Linked DNA regions of Hoeflea sp. 108. The protein of the gene in region 1 interacts with the protein of each later gene in a pairwise test. Links are inferred from orthologs where the notes say so. Each region holds a gene or a part of one and is shown on either strand. Other genes may lie near its edges. The genes, in order: uvrB and uvrA.

Region 1 (8,163 bases):
CCGGCAGAGACCGCGACGCAGGTGCGGATGACGGCGATGCGCTCGTGCCAGGCAAGCGTCGGCGCTTCCCCTGTCGTGCCGCAGGGCACCAGGCCGTTGATGCCTTCGCTGATCTGCCATTCCGTCAGCGCGGCAAGTGCGGCGAGGTCGACCTCGCCACCCCGGAAGGGGGTGACGAGCGCCGACATGGCGCCGAACAGGCGCCGGCGAAGCTGGTCAGTGGTCATGGAAAAAACTCCTGTTGGGCTGGAGAGGGGACGCCGGCCTTGGGCCGCGTCGGGATCGCTGCGGAAAGGTCCTGAGCAGAGCCATCAGCACGGCTGCGGCGAGATCGGCATGTTCGGCCTTGCGCAGCCGTGCCGACGATCCGGCGCGCATGGCGCACTGCCAGCGGCCGTCGTGCAGGGTAAGCGTTTCGATGGCGCGCGGCGGCTCGGCGCTTTGGGCAAGCAGCGTCACGGCGTCGAGCAGCGCATCGGCTGCCATCAGCGACTGGAAGCGCCGGCGTGTGGTCAACGCACGATCCTCGATCGCCGCGAAGCTCGCTGCCACCGCCCAGACATGATGCTCGCGCAGGATTCTTGCAGCGGCGATGCGGTCGGCCAATGTCGGGTCGGGCTTCATGGTGGAACAGAGATAGGGCTGCACCGCGTGAAGGTTCGAGACGCAGCGGCAGGGAGATTTATAGGGAAAGCATAAAGATCGGCGGGGCCGCTCGCGGCGGGGCGGTCCGGCGAAACTAACTTGCAGCGCGGCGGCCGCAACAGAGCGCAATTCTCGCCCGCCTTGCCCTATGAATTGCCGCTTACGACAACGGCCAGACGGTGCGACAGCAGATGATCCTCTATTACCAGACCCATTCGCCCTTTGCCCGCAAGGCGCTGGTGTTCGCCCACGAGGCGGGCCTCGCCGACCGGCTCGAGGTCATCCACCAGGAAACCAGCCCGACGCTGCGCAATGATCGCGTCTATGCCGAAAACCCGCTGGGGAAAGTGCCTGTCCTGATGCAGGCGGACGGCGAGCCGATCCTCGATTCCGATGTCATCTGCGCCTATCTCGACACGCTGCATGACGGGCGGAAGCTGATCCCTGGAGAAGGCGAGGTCCGTTGGCAGGCGCTGCGGCTGCAGGCGGTGGCGCAAGGGCTGGCGCAGACCGGCATCGGCTTGCGCTGGGAAACCGAAAGGCGGCCCGAGCAACTGCGCTACGAGGCGCTTGCCGAGGGTTACCGGGACAAGATCGAGGCGACCTATGACTGGCTCGAAGCCGCCGTGGATGCCGACGCGCCCCTGCATGTCGGGCATATCGCGCTGGCGACCGCGCTGTCGTGGATGGCGTTTCGCGACCTGCCGTCGTTTCGCGGGCGGCAGCGGCTGACGCGCTGGTTCGACGCATTCGAGCAACGGCCGTCGATGCTGGCGACGCCGCTGTCGGGCGAGACGCACGACCGCTGAGGTGCTGCGCGCCTTCAGGCGCGCAGCGGCTAGCCTTGGATCAGGCCGGCTTGACCGGCGCGTTCATCGCCCAGGCGACGCCGAAGGGATCGCGGAGCCGGCCCCAGCGGTCGCCCCAGAACATGACGTCGAGCGGCACCTCAACCTCGCAGCCGGCATCCACAGCGCGCTTCCACCAGGCGTCGATGTCGTCGCCGAGGATGAGCTGCATGGTATAGCCCTGCGCCTTTTCGTGCGCATGGCCGTGCTCGGGAAAGGCATCGCTCAGCATCATCGACGAGCCGTTGACGTAGAGATGGACATGCATGGTCCGTCCCTTTTCGTCCGCCGGGACCGCAAAAATGGTCTCGGCGCCGAAGGCACGCTTGTAGAACTCGGCCGCCTTCAGGGCGCCGTCGACCTGCAGATAGGCGACCAGGCCGCCAAGAACCTTCGGTGCGGGGTAGTCGATCTTCTGTGCTTCAGACATTTCAGTCTCCGTTCCTCGTTACGAGCCAATCACCGCCTTTTGCGGCGTCTGTTGCAGGCATCGTTGGCCGCCTTCGGCCGATGCCTCGCCACTAGGACGAACGAAGTCCGCCCAGGTCGACATGGCCGACGACATTTTTTCCACCGCAGCCGAGGCGGGCCGAAGGCGCGCGGTTCTGTGCTGAAACAGCGAGCTGGATCAGGCAAGAACTTGCGAACGGGCGCCGACCACGTCGCGTATGTGCAATGCCAGTTCCTGGGAAAGGCGCGTCGGGCCTGCATGCGGCTGATAGAGATTGATCCAGAAGCTCGGCAAGGACGGCAGCCCATGCCGCTCGCCCAGGATTTCAAAGCCCGGCGGTACGGTCGAAGCGAGCAGCGGCGCCACCGCAATATCGGCGTCGAGTGTCGCCAGGATGGGATCGAAATTGCTGTCTTCGCAGACCCAGCGCCAGACCCGTCCCTGGTCTGCCAGTGCCTTGAGCGCAAAGGGTCGCAGCATGCAGGTTTCGTCATCAGTCGATATGGGCAGCGGATCGCGCTCATAGGCCTGGCCACCCTTGGCGCCGACCCAGACCAACGGGTCGGACAGCAGCGTCTCGCCATTGTGGCCGCATTTTTTCTCCACCGCGAAGGTCAGGTCGACCTCGCCGCCATCGAGCTTTTCAAGCAGGCGCTGGGTTATGTCGCAAATGAGTGACACGCGCACGCGCGGCCAGGCCTGGTCGAATTGCTTGAGGATGGGAGCGCCGAAGCAACGGACGAAATCGGAAGGAATGCCGAGGCGGATTTCTCCCTCGAATTCGGCTTCGTTCATCGCCGACCAGACCTCGTCATTGTTGCGGACGAGGCGGCGCGCCTGGACGACAAGGCGCTCGCCCGTTGGCGTCAGTTTCAGGCCCTTGCGGTCGCGCTCGAAGAGGGCGCAGCCGAAACTGTCCTCGAGCCGCTTGACCTGCTGGCTGACGGCCGCCTGTGTGAGGTTGAGCACTTTGGCCGAACTGGTCATCCCGCCGGTGTCGACCACGGCCAGGAATGCCCTCAGCAACGCGATATCGATGTTGTATGGCATAAGGACCTCTTATCGAGGTCATAATATACATTCGTTTCCATTATGCCAGTCGGGTCGTTAGCCTGTTCCCATTCCCTGGAGACCGGCCATGACGACCATGATCGAAAATCAAGGCAGGACCGCACGTCGCGGCAGGCTCGCCCGCGCCATGCTTGTAACAGTCGGTTCGGCGGCGTCGGCCATTCGCCAATGGGGTGCCGCACGGAGACTGTCGCGCCTGGACGATGCCGCATTGAAGGATCTCTGCATCTCGCGCGGCAACATCGAGTGGGCGGTGCGGCAGACGCAAGGGTCGCAGGACAATCAAGGGCCGTGCTAGCGATCGCTCCTTGCCGCTCTCAGTGAAGCTGCTTTGCTTATTTCCCCGGCCGTCCTGATTTGCCCGGCCGCCGCTTTTCGCGCGCGGCTTCGGCCGGGTCCTCGTAGGAGCCGGCGCCGATCTTGGCGCGCTTGATCGGCTTGACGCCTTCGACCGGCTTTTCGGTGCGGCGGACGGTCATCTCGTCGAGGTTGTTCTTCTTGAACAGCGACTTGCCGTCGTCGGGAACGCCATAGTCGGAGCCGTGGGCTTCTGCCGCCGATTGTTTCTTGAACAGCGAGCGCGACACGGCGCCGGCTGGCGTCGTCATGTCGGTGCCCGGGCCCATGTCGTCGATATGAGGCTTGGCAAACAGCGACTTGCCCGACGGCCTTGTGCCGTCGGCGCCCATTTCATCGAGTTCGGGCTTGCGGAACATGTTGGGGCGCGCGGCCTTGGCGGCCTCCTCGGCGGCGCGCGCCTCGTCGAGCTTGCGGAAACGCTCCTGCTCCTCGGCGGTGCGGTGCTTGGCGACGCCCTTGTTGTGCTTGCCCTTCTCGCGGCCCGAGGACGGGCTCTGACCCTCGACCTCGCGGGCCAGCGGATCGTCGGAGATGGCGAGCTCCATCTCGCGCAGGCGCTTGATCTCGTCGCGGATGCGGGCCGCTTTCTCGAAGTCGAGGTCGGTGGCGGCGTTGCGCATCTGCTTGTCGAGGGCTTCGAGATGGGCCTTGAGGTTGTTGCCCATCATCGAACCGGCATCGTCGGTGAACTGCGAGATGTCGGCGCGGACGTGGTCCTTCTCGTAGACCGAATCGAGGATGTCGGAGATGCGCGACTTGACGCTCTCCGGCGTGATGCCGTTGGCCTCGTTCCACACCATCTGCTTTTCGCGGCGGCGCGTGGTCTCGGCCATCGCGCGCTCCATCGAGCCGGTGATCTGGTCGGCGTAGAGGATGACCTTGCCGTCGACGTTACGCGCCGCGCGGCCGATGGTCTGGATCAGCGAGGTTTCGGAACGCAGGAAGCCTTCCTTGTCGGCGTCGAGGATGGCGACGAAACCGCATTCGGGAATGTCGAGGCCTTCGCGCAGCAGGTTGATGCCGACCAGCACGTCGAAGGCGCCGAGGCGCAGGTCGCGCAGAATCTCGATGCGCTCCAGCGTGTCGATGTCGGAGTGCATGTAGCGGACGCGGACGCCGTTTTCGTGCAGGTATTCGGTCAGGTCCTCGGCCATGCGCTTGGTCAGCACCGTCACCAGCGTGCGGTAGCCGGCCCTGGTCGTCTCCCGGATTTCGCCGACGACATCGTCGACCTGGTTCTTGGCGGGGCGCACCTCGACCGGCGGGTCGATCAGACCGGTCGGGCGGATGACCTGCTCGGCGAACACGCCGCCGGCCTCTTCCATTTCCCACTGTCCCGGCGTGGCCGAGACGCCGATGGTGAGCGGGCGCATGGCGTCCCATTCCTCGAAGCGCAGCGGACGGTTGTCCATGCAGGACGGCAGGCGGAAGCCGTATTCGGCCAGCGTCGCCTTACGACGGAAGTCGCCCCTGTACATGCCGCCGATCTGGGGCACGGTGACGTGGCTTTCGTCGATGAAGACGAGCGCGTTGTCGGGGATGTATTCGAACAGGGTCGGCGGCGGATCGCCGGGGCGGCGGCCGGTGAGATAGCGCGAATAGTTTTCGATGCCGGCGCAGGAGCCGGTGGCCTCGAGCATCTCGAGGTCGAAGCGGGTGCGCTGTTCCAGACGCTGGGCCTCGAGCAGGCGGCCAGCCTTTTCAAGCTCTTGCAGGCGGTGCTGCAGCTCTTCCTTGATCGACTTGATGGCCTGATTCAAGGTCGGGCGCGGCGTCACATAGTGCGAGTTGGCGTAGATCTTGACCGACTTGAGGTCGCCGGTCTTCTGCCCGGTGAGCGGGTCGAACTCGGTGATCTGCTCGATTTCGTCGCCGAACAGCGAGATGCGCCAGGCCGAGTCTTCAAGGTGGGCGGGGAAGATCTCGATGGTGTCGCCGCGCACGCGGAACGAGCCGCGCACGAAGTTGATGTCCTGGCGCTTGTATTGCTGGGCGACGAGGTCGGCGAGCAGCTGGCGCTGGTCGAGCCGGTCGCCGACCTGCATCTGGAAGGTCATCGCCGTATAGGTTTCGACCGAGCCGATACCGTAGATGCAGGACACCGAGGCGACGATGATGACGTCGTCGCGTTCGAGCAGCGATCGCGTCGCCGAGTGGCGCATGCGGTCGATCTGCTCGTTGATGGTCGATTCCTTCTCGATATAGGTGTCGGTGCGCGGGACGTAGGCCTCGGGCTGGTAGTAGTCGTAATAGGAGACGAAATACTCGACCGCGTTGTCGGGGAAGAACTTCTTGAACTCGGCATAGAGCTGGGCGGCCAGCGTCTTGTTGGGCGCGAGGATCAGCGCCGGGCGCTGCGTCTGCTCGATCACCTTGGCCATGGTGAAGGTCTTGCCCGAGCCGGTGACGCCGAGCAGCACCTGGGTACGGTCGGCATTGCCGACGCCCTCGACGAGGTCCTTGATGGCGGTGGGCTGGTCGCCGGCCGGCTCGAACTCCGACTGCATGACGATCTGGATGCCGCCTTCGGATTTTTCCGGCCGGGCGGGGCGGTGGGGAACCCAGATCTCGCCGTTTTTGTGCAGCGGGTTGCCGCTCTCGATGAGCGCCGAAAGCGCGGCCACCGTGGCGGTGACGCCTGAATTGGACAGCGACGCCGCGTCCTCAAGCGAAATGTCGAGGCCGGCGACCGGGTTGAGGCCGGCGGCCGCGCGTTCCTTGGCGGAGGCAGCGCCACCCATCGAGGTGCCGCGCGCCGAACGGGTCGGCGCCGAGCTCTTCTCGGGGATCTTTTTGGCCTTGGGCTGGGGCTTTTCCGCTTCCCGCGCGATCTCGTCGGCCCAGTCGGAGATCGACCCGGACAAGGGGGCTCCCGTGAACTCAGCCTGAGGCACCTCGCCGAAACCATCGCGATGCAGCGGTTCGGACGCGTCGAGATAGGCGGTCACGCCATTGCCGCCGCGCTTGTTCGCGGCACGTCCAGAGATCGCCGAAGGCGATTTTTTGTCGGGAGATTTGGCCATGAGCGGAATATGGGCGGTATCGGTCCAAATGGAAAGGGCGCGGCGCCGGAAAGCCGGCGCACGCGCCCATGCCTGTTCTTGCTGCTGACAACAGGCTGTCAGGAAGTGCCTACCGCGGGCAGGGGAAGCCGGGCGCTATCTTGCAGTGCGCGCCGGGCGGACGCGGCCTGGGTGGCCGTGGCTTGGGCGGGCGATTCCAGTTCGGAGGCCGGTTCCAGTGCGGCGGACGATAATGCGGCGGACGCACGACGATGGTCGGCGCCACGATCACTGCCGGCGGGCGGCCGACATAGTCGGAGAGAAAGTTGGCCGAGACCCATCCCCTCAGCCTCGGGCCGTAGACATTGCACCAGTTGCCTTCGCAGCCGCGCAGGTCGACGGGCGTGCCCTCACGCAGCATTCCGACCTTGGCATAGCCGGTGCCGGGGCCGCTGCGGACGTTGACATTGCCGGTGGTGAAGGCGTCGGCCGCCATGGCTATCGCCGGCAGTACCATCGTCCCGGCCAGCACCGCTGCGGTGACGGCAAGTTTTCGAAACATCATGGGCAGTTCTCCGAGCCGAAGTTCATGTCGAACCATGACAAGCTAACGCTCCTTGTCATTCTGGCCAGTGGCCTGATGTCGTTATGCTTTATACCTGTGTAACGATGCGATTGTTGCCGTGCCGCAGGCTTTTGCCATATTTAAGCCACGGCTAATGGCTTCTGGTCGCGCACCATCTGTCGGACCGGTCGCAAGCACGTGATCCCAGCGCAATCGTCGTTTGAACATCTGCCGGCCGATGCGAGGGGCGCATGAAGATCGTGCATCTGGTCGGCCATGGCGGGCTGAATGGCGTGGCAACGAGTTCCAGGATGCTGATCCAGGCCCAGCTCGACGCCGGCCACGACATCATGCTCGTCCAGATGAAAGGCTCGTGGATCGAAGGCCAGCCGTTCAATGGCCCGATCCGGACGGTCACGTCCGACCTGTTCTCCAAGCCGGACGAACTTCGCCGCGTCGGCTATGCCATTCGCGACTGGGGCGAGGACGTCGTCCACGCCCATGGCAGCCGGGCCAACAAGTTCGGGCTCGTGTTCCGCTGTGCCGCCGGCACGCCCGTCGTCATGACGGCGCATGCGCGGCAGTTCCAGCTGCCCTGGCTGTTTGCGCATGAGGTCATCGCGCCGAGCAAATGGACCGCGGATTATTATGCCAGGCACATGCTGGTTTCGCGCCGCCGCCTCCATCTCATTCCGAACATGTTCGACACCGGCAGCATCGCGCCCGCAACCGCCGAACGCAGGCGCGCGGCGCGCCGCGCCCTGGGCATCCGGGAAGAGGCATTCCTGATCGGCTCGATCGGGCACCTGTCTCAGCGCAAGAACCAGCTCGACATGGTCGGTGTGCTGCGCGGGTTGCTGGCCGGCGGTGTCGATGCGGAGCTGCTGGTGATCGGCGCAGATATCGACGGGGTCGAGCCGATGCCCGGCTGGAACGCCGCCTTGGCCGGTTCCGAGGTTGAGGGCAGAGTCCATCTGCCGGGGCAGCGCAAAGATGCTCTGAATCTGCTGCCGGCCTTCGACCTGTTTCTGATGACGTCGCGCGACGAGCAGGCGCCGATCGCACCGCTGGAGGCCATGGCGGCTGAAATAGCTGTGTTGTCGACGCGCGTCGGCAACATGGTGGACCTGTTGCCGGAGGAGCGCCTGTTTGCCGTCGGCGATGTCGAGGGCATGACGGCTGCCGCGTTGAGGCTCCGGGACAATGCGTTGCGTGCCACGC
Region 2 (8,070 bases), 910 kb from region 1 along the record:
CGAGCGGGCATAGGTCAAGGCGACATCAGCGCCGGCGGCTGCCAGTTGCCGGGCGATGGCCGCACCGATGCCGCGGCTGCCGCCGGTGACGAGGGCGACCTTGCCGTGGAGGTCGGTGGCGTTGGGTGAGGTGGGCATGATCCATCTTTCTGTAATGAACAATACAAAATAGGTGGCACTCTTGCCCCGAGTGGTCAAGGGATTTATGTATCGATCATAACAGAAAGGCTTTCGATGTCTCAGAAGGGTCGTCCGCGCAGCTTCGATCGCGATGCAGCCTTGCGGCAGGCGATGCGGGTATTCTGGAAGAAGGGTTATGACGGGTCGTCCCTGGCGGATTTGACGACAGCGATGGGCATCAACTCGCCCAGCCTTTACGCTGCATTCGGCAGCAAGGAGACGTTGTTTCGCGAAGCTGTCGATCTCTATGGCGCGACCGAAGGCGTCGCGGTTTGGGGTGCCTTCGAGCGCCCCGGCAGCATCAGGGAGGCGATTGCGAGTTTCCTTTGCGCTTCGGCCAGGGCGTTCAGCGAACCCGATGATCCCAGGGGCTGCCTGATCGTGCTGGGCGCGCTCAATGTCAGCGAAAGCAATCGTGAGGTGTTCAACGATCTCAGTGAGCGCCGGCTGTCGAGCACGCGGCAGCTGAACGAGCGGCTGCGGCTTGCCGTGGAGCAGGGCGACCTGCCGTCAACGACCGACTGCGCCGGGCTGGCTGCCTTCATCATAGCCGTACAGCAGGGCATGTCGGTACAGGCGCGCGACGGTGCGACGCGCGAGACGCTGTTGGCGGTGGCCGATGGCGCGATGGCTGGCTGGGACGCGTTGACGGCTGGTTCCGGGCGCGCCGCCGGAGTCTGACGCGTCAAGAGATCAGAGCATTTCCGCGTCGCTTCGAACCGTGGAAACGTCCTTTGTCGTGACGCAGGTGCGGGCGGGAAACCGCCGCACAGATCTCTGGAATTGCTCTATCCGTTGATCCGCTTCATGAAGGCCATGGCGCCGAACGGGGCGCGGACCTTGCCCTCGGTGATGAAGTAGACGAACACGTCGCGCGGCTTGACCGGAGCCTCGGTCGAAGGATCGGCGCGGTCGAGGTCGGCCGGGACGCCGCCTGCAGCGAAGGTCTTTGCACGTTCGACCCATTCGTCGAGTGCTTTTGGCGTGTAGCAGTCGTGATTGTCATCGCTGCCGGTCTGCAGCCGGAGATAGACGAAATCGCCTGTCACGTCGGCAATTGCCGGATAGGTGGCGTGGTCGGCATAAACGATGGCTGCGTTGTACTTGCGAGCCAGTTGGACGAATTCGGGCACGACGAAGCTCGCATTGCGCACTTCGAGCGCATGGCGAAGGGTGATGCCATCCAGCTTTTCGGGCAGCAGCTTGAGAAAGCCCTCGAAATCGTCGGCGTCGAACTTCTTGGTGGGGGCGAACTGCCACAGGATCGGGCCGAGCTTTTCGCCGAGGGCAGCAATGCCCTGGGTGACGAAACGCTCGATCGATTCGCCTGCCTCGGCCAGCACGCGGCGGTTGGTGACGAAGCGGTTGCCCTTGAGCGAGAAGACGAAACCGTCAGGTGTCTCGGAGGCCCATTTCAGGAAGGTCGGTTCCTTGAAACCGGAATAATAGGTGCCGTTGACCTCGATCGATGGCACCTGGCTGCCGGCGAACTGGAGCTGCTTGGCCTTGGACAGCTTCTCCGGATAGAACGTGCCTTCCCACGGCTCGAAGGTCCAGCCGCCCATGCCGGCACGGATTTTTCCACTCATCGACGACCCCCTCAGCGCATGCGTTTGTGCGGCCATTTCTAGCCGAACAGGCTGCCGCGGCAAAGCCGCGATGAGGCGTGCGGCGAACCCTCCTGACATCGTTGCCGCATCGCAGATGGCTATGAGCTCTCGGAAATCAGGGAATTCCTGATTGCCCGCCCCATCGGCATCTATGGCTGGTGGCTGCTGCGCAGCGAAGCTGGGGCAGTGAAGGCCGCCTGACCTGTATGTTCGGTGAATTTGTACAGGTTGTCGCAATGTAGGCGTGCTCAACCCTGTTTTCCGAGAGTCGCCCCCGGCTGTTCAAATGCGTTTGCCGCGCCTATGAGTGTGCCGGGGCTTTTCGAGCGACTTCCACCAATCTGGGGCCGACCATGAGCATGTCTAACCGTACCATCCGCAAGCTGGCCATCGCGGCGGTGGTCCTTGCCGCGGGGCTTTATTTCATTCCCGTGGTCACGTTGTTTTTCCTCGCCACCGGCTTGATCGACGTCATGCGCAACACGCGCCGCGACGCCATGGTGTTCGAGCGCTATTTCCTCGGCAACGGCATCCCGACATGGCTTCTGTCGCCGTTCAACCTGCTGATCGACCTTTTGAGCTATCGCAACAAGGGCATCTACAAGCTGCAGGACCTGCCGCCCGAATGGCAGGAGGAGGTCGACTTCGTGCTCGACACGTTTAGGGCGCGCAAGGACGAGGTCGTCGGCGACATCGACAAGGTGTTCGAGGCCGGCCGGCGCGGCATGTATGTGTACAGGTGGTACGGCAAGGAGAACGCGCACAACATTCAGGAGTTCAAGCGCGAGTTCCGCTTCATCAAGACGATCGCCGTTTCGGTGTTCTCGGGACGCGAATCGACGTCGTTCCACTACGGCCCGATCCGCCTGACGCTGCGCGTGCTCTACAATCTGTCGCCGGTGAAGACAGACCAGATATTCATCGAATGCGGCGACCAAAAGCACTACTGGCACGACGATCCGCTCTACATTTTCGACGACACGCTGATCCATCGCTCGGTCAACCAGTATGACGCCCGGCGCTACTGCGTGTTCATGGACATCGTCAGGCCGACGCCATTCCCGCGTCTGATTTCATCCCTCGTCTCGGTGATTTCGGTGCTGGTCGAGAAGGTCAACGCGATCTTCTACGGTAACTGGAAGATGCTGAAGCCAGGCGCCAAGACCGCCGGTAAGGGCTGAAATCTACAGTCGTGAAACGAGGCAGAGCGTATCCGGCTGCCTCGTGCTTTCCTTGGAAAGTCCTCAGCGAGGGCTTTGCTGCCAGGCAATGACCTGGTGGTCTGTCGCGGAAGCGCTCAGGTCGGGCCCTTTTCCGCATCTGCCCTGATTGCAGCAACCCAGACAGCCTCTTCGAACGACAATATTTCAGTTCGAGACTGATAAAGGACCTCGATTTCGAGACGTCCGCGATCGCCTCGAACGGAGAGCCAATCTTCAAAACATCGTACTGCAGGCGATTCTTCGACCACAATGGTTACATCATACCAATCGCTCGACCCTATCCTTCGCCCAGACTGGCGAACAACGTGAGGGCCGGCGTAAATCCCCAGCCACTCAAAGATGTGGTGCGGGACGTTGCTGTACAGCCTGAAAACCCGGTTTCGGGGCAAAAGGCGACTACTCCGCCGCCTCTCTCTTGCCCTTGGGTCGGCGTTCCAGCAGGTCCTTGAGGAACCGGCCGGTGTAGCTGCGCGGTTCGGCGACGATGTCCTCGGGACGGCCTGCCGCCACCAACTCGCCGCCGCCGTCGCCGCCCTCGGGGCCAAGGTCGAGCACCCAGTCGGCGGTCTTGATGACCTCGAGATTGTGCTCGATGACGACGACCGTGTTGCCCTGGTCGACGAGTTCGTGCAGCACCTCGAGCAGCTTGGCCACGTCGTGGAAATGCAGGCCGGTGGTCGGCTCGTCCAGGATGTAGAGCGTCTTGCCCGTCGCTTTGCGCGACAACTCCTTGGCGAGCTTGATGCGCTGGGCTTCGCCGCCCGACAGCGTGTTGGCCTGCTGGCCGATGTGGATGTACCCCAGGCCGACCTGGTTGAGCGTCGTCAGCTTGTCGCGCACCGCCGGAACCGCGGCGAAGAACTCGACGCCTTCCTCGACCGTCATGTCGAGCACGTCGGCGATCGACTTGCCCTTGAACAACACGTCGAGGGTCTCGCGGTTGTAGCGTTTGCCGTGGCAGACGTCGCAGGTGACGTAGACGTCGGGCAGGAAGTGCATCTCGATCTTGATGACGCCGTCACCCTGGCAGGCCTCGCAGCGGCCGCCCTTGACGTTGAAGGAGAAGCGTCCCGGCTGGTAGCCGCGCGCCTTGGCCTCCGGCAGGCCGGCGAACCAGTCGCGGATCGGCGTGAACGCGCCGGTGTAGGTGGCCGGGTTGGAGCGCGGCGTGCGGCCGATGGGCGACTGGTCGATGTCGATGACCTTGTCGAGGAATTCGAGACCCTCGATGCGGTCGTGCTCGGCCGGGTGCTCGCGCGACCCCATGATGCGGCGCGACGCCGCCTTGAACAGAGTCTCGATCAGGAAGGTCGACTTGCCGCCGCCCGACACGCCTGTGACGGCGGTGAAGGTGCTCAGCGGGATCTCGGCGCTGACGTTCTTCAGATTGTTGCCGCGCGCGCCGACCACCTTGATGCGCTTGTTCTTTTTCAGCTCGCGGCGCGTCGCCGGCGTGGCGATCTCAAGCTCGCCCGACAGATATTTGCCGGTGATCGAGTTCGGATTGGCCATGACCTGCTGCGGCGTGCCTTCGGCGATGATATTGCCGCCATGGATGCCGGCGGCGGGGCCGATGTCGACGACATAGTCGGCGGTCAGGATTGCATCCTCGTCATGCTCGACGACGATTACCGTGTTGCCGAGGTCCCTGAGATGGCGCAGCGTGTCGAGCAGACGGTCGTTGTCGCGCTGGTGCAAGCCGATCGACGGCTCGTCGAGCACGTAGAGCACGCCTGTCAGGCCCGAGCCGATCTGCGAGGCGAGACGGATGCGCTGGCTTTCGCCACCCGACAGCGTGCCGGAGTTGCGCGACAGCGTCAGATAGTCGAGGCCGACGTCGTTGAGGAAGCGCAGGCGCTCGCGGATCTCCTTGAGGACGCGGACGGCGATCTCGTTCTGCTTGTCGTTGAGGAGGGCCGGAAGCTCTTCGAACCAGGCGTTGGCCTTGCGGATCGACTGGCCGGTGACCTCGCCGATGTGCTTGCCGCCAACCTTGACGGCGAGCGCCTCGGGCTTGAGGCGATAGCCAGCGCAAGCCGGGCAGGGCGTCGCCGACATGAAGCGCTCGATCTCCTCGCGCATCCAGGCGGATTCGGTTTCCTTCCAGCGGCGTTCGAGGTTGGGGATCACGCCCTCGAAGGTCTTGGTCGTCTTGTAGGAGCGCAGGCCGTCATCATAGTTGAAGGTGATTTCCTTAGCACCCGTGCCGTGCAGGATGGCTTCCTGGGCTTCCGACGAGAGGTCGCGCCAGCGATCGCCGAGCTTGAAGCCATAGACCTTGCCGAGCGCTTCCAGCGTCTGGGCGTAATAGGGCGAGGTCGACTTGGCCCAGGGCGCGACAGCACCCTCGCGCAGCGAGACATGGTCCTCGGGCACTATTAGGGCCGGGTCGATGGCGCGCTGATTGCCGAGACCGTCGCAGGCCGGGCAGGCGCCGAACGGATTGTTGAACGAAAACAGCCGCGGCTCGATCTCGGGAATGGTGAAGCCCGAGACGGGACAGGCGAATTTTTCCGAGAAAAGAATGCGCTCGTGGGTTTCGTTGGCGGACTTGTTGACCGAGTCCTCGCCGGTCTGGCTGGCGTCGAGCGGCCTGTCGGCGAACTCGGCGACGGCAAGGCCATCGGCGAGCTTCAGCGCCGTTTCCATCGAATCCGCCAGGCGGGTGGCGAGATCGGGGCGGACGACGATGCGGTCGACGACGACGTCGATGTCATGCTTGTACTTCTTGTCGAGAACAGGCGCTTCGCCGATTTCGTAGAAAGCGCCGTCGATCTTGACGCGCTGGAAGCCCTTCTTCTGAAGCTCGGCCAACTCCTTCTTGTACTCGCCCTTGCGGCCACGGACGATGGGGGCAAGGATGAACAGGCGGGTGCCTTCGTCCAGCGCCAGCACGCGGTCGACCATCTGCGAGATAGTCTGACTCTCGATCGGCAGGCCGGTGGCCGGCGAATAGGGCACACCGACGCGCGCAAACAGAAGGCGCATGTAGTCGTAGATCTCGGTGACGGTGCCGACCGTCGAGCGCGGGTTGCGCGACGTCGTCTTCTGCTCGATCGAGATTGCCGGCGACAGGCCGTCGATCTGGTCGACGTCGGGCTTTTGCATCATCTCGAGGAACTGGCGGGCATAGGCCGAGAGGCTCTCGACATAACGGCGCTGACCCTCGGCATAGATGGTGTCGAAGGCGAGCGACGACTTGCCCGAGCCGGACAGGCCGGTCATCACGATCAGCCGGTCACGCGGCAGGTCGAGGTCGACATTCTTGAGATTGTGTTCGCGCGCACCGCGAATGGAAATGTACTTATGATCGGCCATTGCCGCGCCGCGCCTCAAATCTGGAATTGCTCGGAGTGGCGGGTTTGCCCGACCATCCCCTCATGTAGGTATTTTTGCCGCCCGGTCGAGAGGCGGCCGTTCACTCCGCATTGCGTTTAAGCGCCTTTGGCGCCGGCGGGCAAGTGAAAAGAACAAAGGCCGAACGCCATGCTGACAACGGTATGGCAGGAGTGTTGGCTGGATCAGAGCGGCTGAACCCGACCTTCGATCACATTTTTTCCCTCTAACAATGTTGTAGTTGACGTGACCGAATCAGGGATGCAGACTGCTGATGTCGCCTGAGGCCGAGCCTCCCTTGAGGGCTCCTCACCATGCTACGGTCGGTCTGCGAGACGCCGCAGACACGCGAGTTGAGCAGCGGGCGCACAATTGGCACAACTGACGTAGGAGCTAGGCATGACTCCACCGGACAGTCCCAAAAGGTTCCGCTAAGCAGACGGAACCGCAGCAGGCACAGGTGCGGCAATTCCTTGTGAAAAGCCTGGCAAACCGTGATCTGTTGATCCCCTTACAATTTGAGACCATGGTCGGATCTGTGGCCGAGCGCCACTACGCATCCGAGATAGCAAGCCGGTAAACCACTCCCGGCAATCAAGGGCACAACCCGATAAAAGGCCCCGTGCGCTCCCCCGGAGCGGCGGGGCCATGTTTTTGGGATAGGATTCAAGAACTAGGCGACTGGCTTCAAGATTTCTGGCGGCAGCAAGAATCCCGATTATTGCGCAGAGGTCAGCCTAGATCTCGTCAGAATGTCTGCGAGAATACACACTCGTGGCCTGGGTCCTTCCACAGCTAGCGGAATTTGTGCGGTGACATAGACAGGACGCTGGCTTCAAGTCCGCCGGACGCCTATCGTCAAGTACCGTTCACATGGAACGGGTTCAGCTTGCTGTCGGACTTGAATAACTTCCTGTTGATCCCGAACTGATGTCTGTCGTCCGATGTCTGTTCCGGGCGCTTGGGGGGGAAGATGATGACCGGACGCCAGACTGAACTGATCGGTTTGCTTGGGGGCATGAGCTGGGAATCCAGCGCGCTCTATTATCGTCTGATCAATCAGGCGGCACATGGCAGGCTGGGTGGGCATCACAATGCGCGGTCGCTGATGTATTCGCTCGACTTCGACGAACTGAACGACCTTGCCGCCAAGGGCGATTGGGATCGGATTGCCGAGGTGATCACCAAGGCGGCGCGGCATCTGGAGGCGGGCGGTGCCGCTTTCGCCATGCTGACGGCGGTGACGCCGCATTACGTCGCCGACAAGGTCGCCGACGCCATCAGCATCCCGCTGCTGCATATCGCCGATCCGACCGGCAAGCTGTTGCAGGCGGCCGGACACAAGCGGGTCGGGCTGCTGGGCACACGCTACACGATGGAACTTGGTTTTCTCGCTGAGAGACTCAACCGGCAGTTCGGCATCGGAGCGCTTGTGCCGCCGGAGGACGAACGCCTGGCCGTGCACAGGATGATCATCGACGAACTGACGCTTGGCATCGTCAAGCCGGAATCCAAATCGCTGCTGCTGCGTGTGGCGCAGGGCCTGCAGGCGCAGGGGGCAGAAGCGGTCGTCGTGGCCTGTACGGAGCTGCCGTTGGTGCTGGCCATGGAGGACTATCCGATGCCAGCTTATGACATGGTCAAGATCCATGCCGAGGCCGCGGTCGAGCTGGCGCTGGCCGACGAGGTGCAGCATGCATGAGGTTGCAAAGGCGCCCGCG

What was found.
Region 2: the proteins of uvrB (region 1) and uvrA interact in binary tests that used the Escherichia coli proteins (3 or more experiments, as listed by UniProt). The link is inferred for Hoeflea sp. 108 from one-to-one orthologs.

The regions. Positions count from the first base shown.
Region 1 is NZ_KB890024.1:3,451,458-3,459,620, reverse strand. What follows is about bases 3,151-6,699. They hold uvrB (excinuclease ABC subunit UvrB), read right to left. Parts: upstream 6,399-6,699; coding sequence 3,351-6,398; downstream 3,151-3,350. Other genes in these bases: B015_RS0117185 (SH3 domain-containing protein), read right to left, coding at 6,508-6,699; B015_RS0117195 (DUF1127 domain-containing protein), read left to right, coding at 3,151-3,313. Also shown: dapA (4-hydroxy-tetrahydrodipicolinate synthase), read right to left, coding at 1-227; B015_RS0117215 (hypothetical protein), read right to left, coding at 217-648; B015_RS0117210 (glutathione S-transferase), read left to right, coding at 837-1,454; B015_RS0117205 (glyoxalase/bleomycin resistance/extradiol dioxygenase family protein), read right to left, coding at 1,495-1,923; B015_RS0117200 (LysR family transcriptional regulator), read right to left, coding at 2,122-2,994; more of B015_RS0117195, read left to right, coding at 3,083-3,150; more of B015_RS0117185, read right to left, coding at 6,700-6,942; B015_RS0117180 (glycosyltransferase family 4 protein), read left to right, coding at 7,194-8,163. UniProt on the Escherichia coli protein: The UvrABC repair system catalyzes the recognition and processing of DNA lesions. A damage recognition complex composed of 2 UvrA and 2 UvrB subunits scans DNA for abnormalities.
Region 2 is NZ_KB890024.1:2,538,946-2,547,015, reverse strand. What follows is about bases 3,210-6,665. They hold uvrA (excinuclease ABC subunit UvrA), read right to left. Parts: upstream 6,332-6,665; coding sequence 3,410-6,331; downstream 3,210-3,409. Outside these bases: B015_RS0112515 (SDR family oxidoreductase), read right to left, coding at 1-138; B015_RS0112510 (TetR/AcrR family transcriptional regulator), read left to right, coding at 235-861; B015_RS0112505 (DUF72 domain-containing protein), read right to left, coding at 969-1,769; B015_RS0112500 (aspartyl/asparaginyl beta-hydroxylase domain-containing protein), read left to right, coding at 2,144-2,971; B015_RS0112490 (amino acid racemase), read left to right, coding at 7,323-8,051; B015_RS0112485 (DUF1801 domain-containing protein), read left to right, coding at 8,044-8,070. UniProt on the Escherichia coli protein: The UvrABC repair system catalyzes the recognition and processing of DNA lesions. UvrA is an ATPase and a DNA-binding protein. A damage recognition complex composed of 2 UvrA and 2 UvrB subunits scans DNA for abnormalities.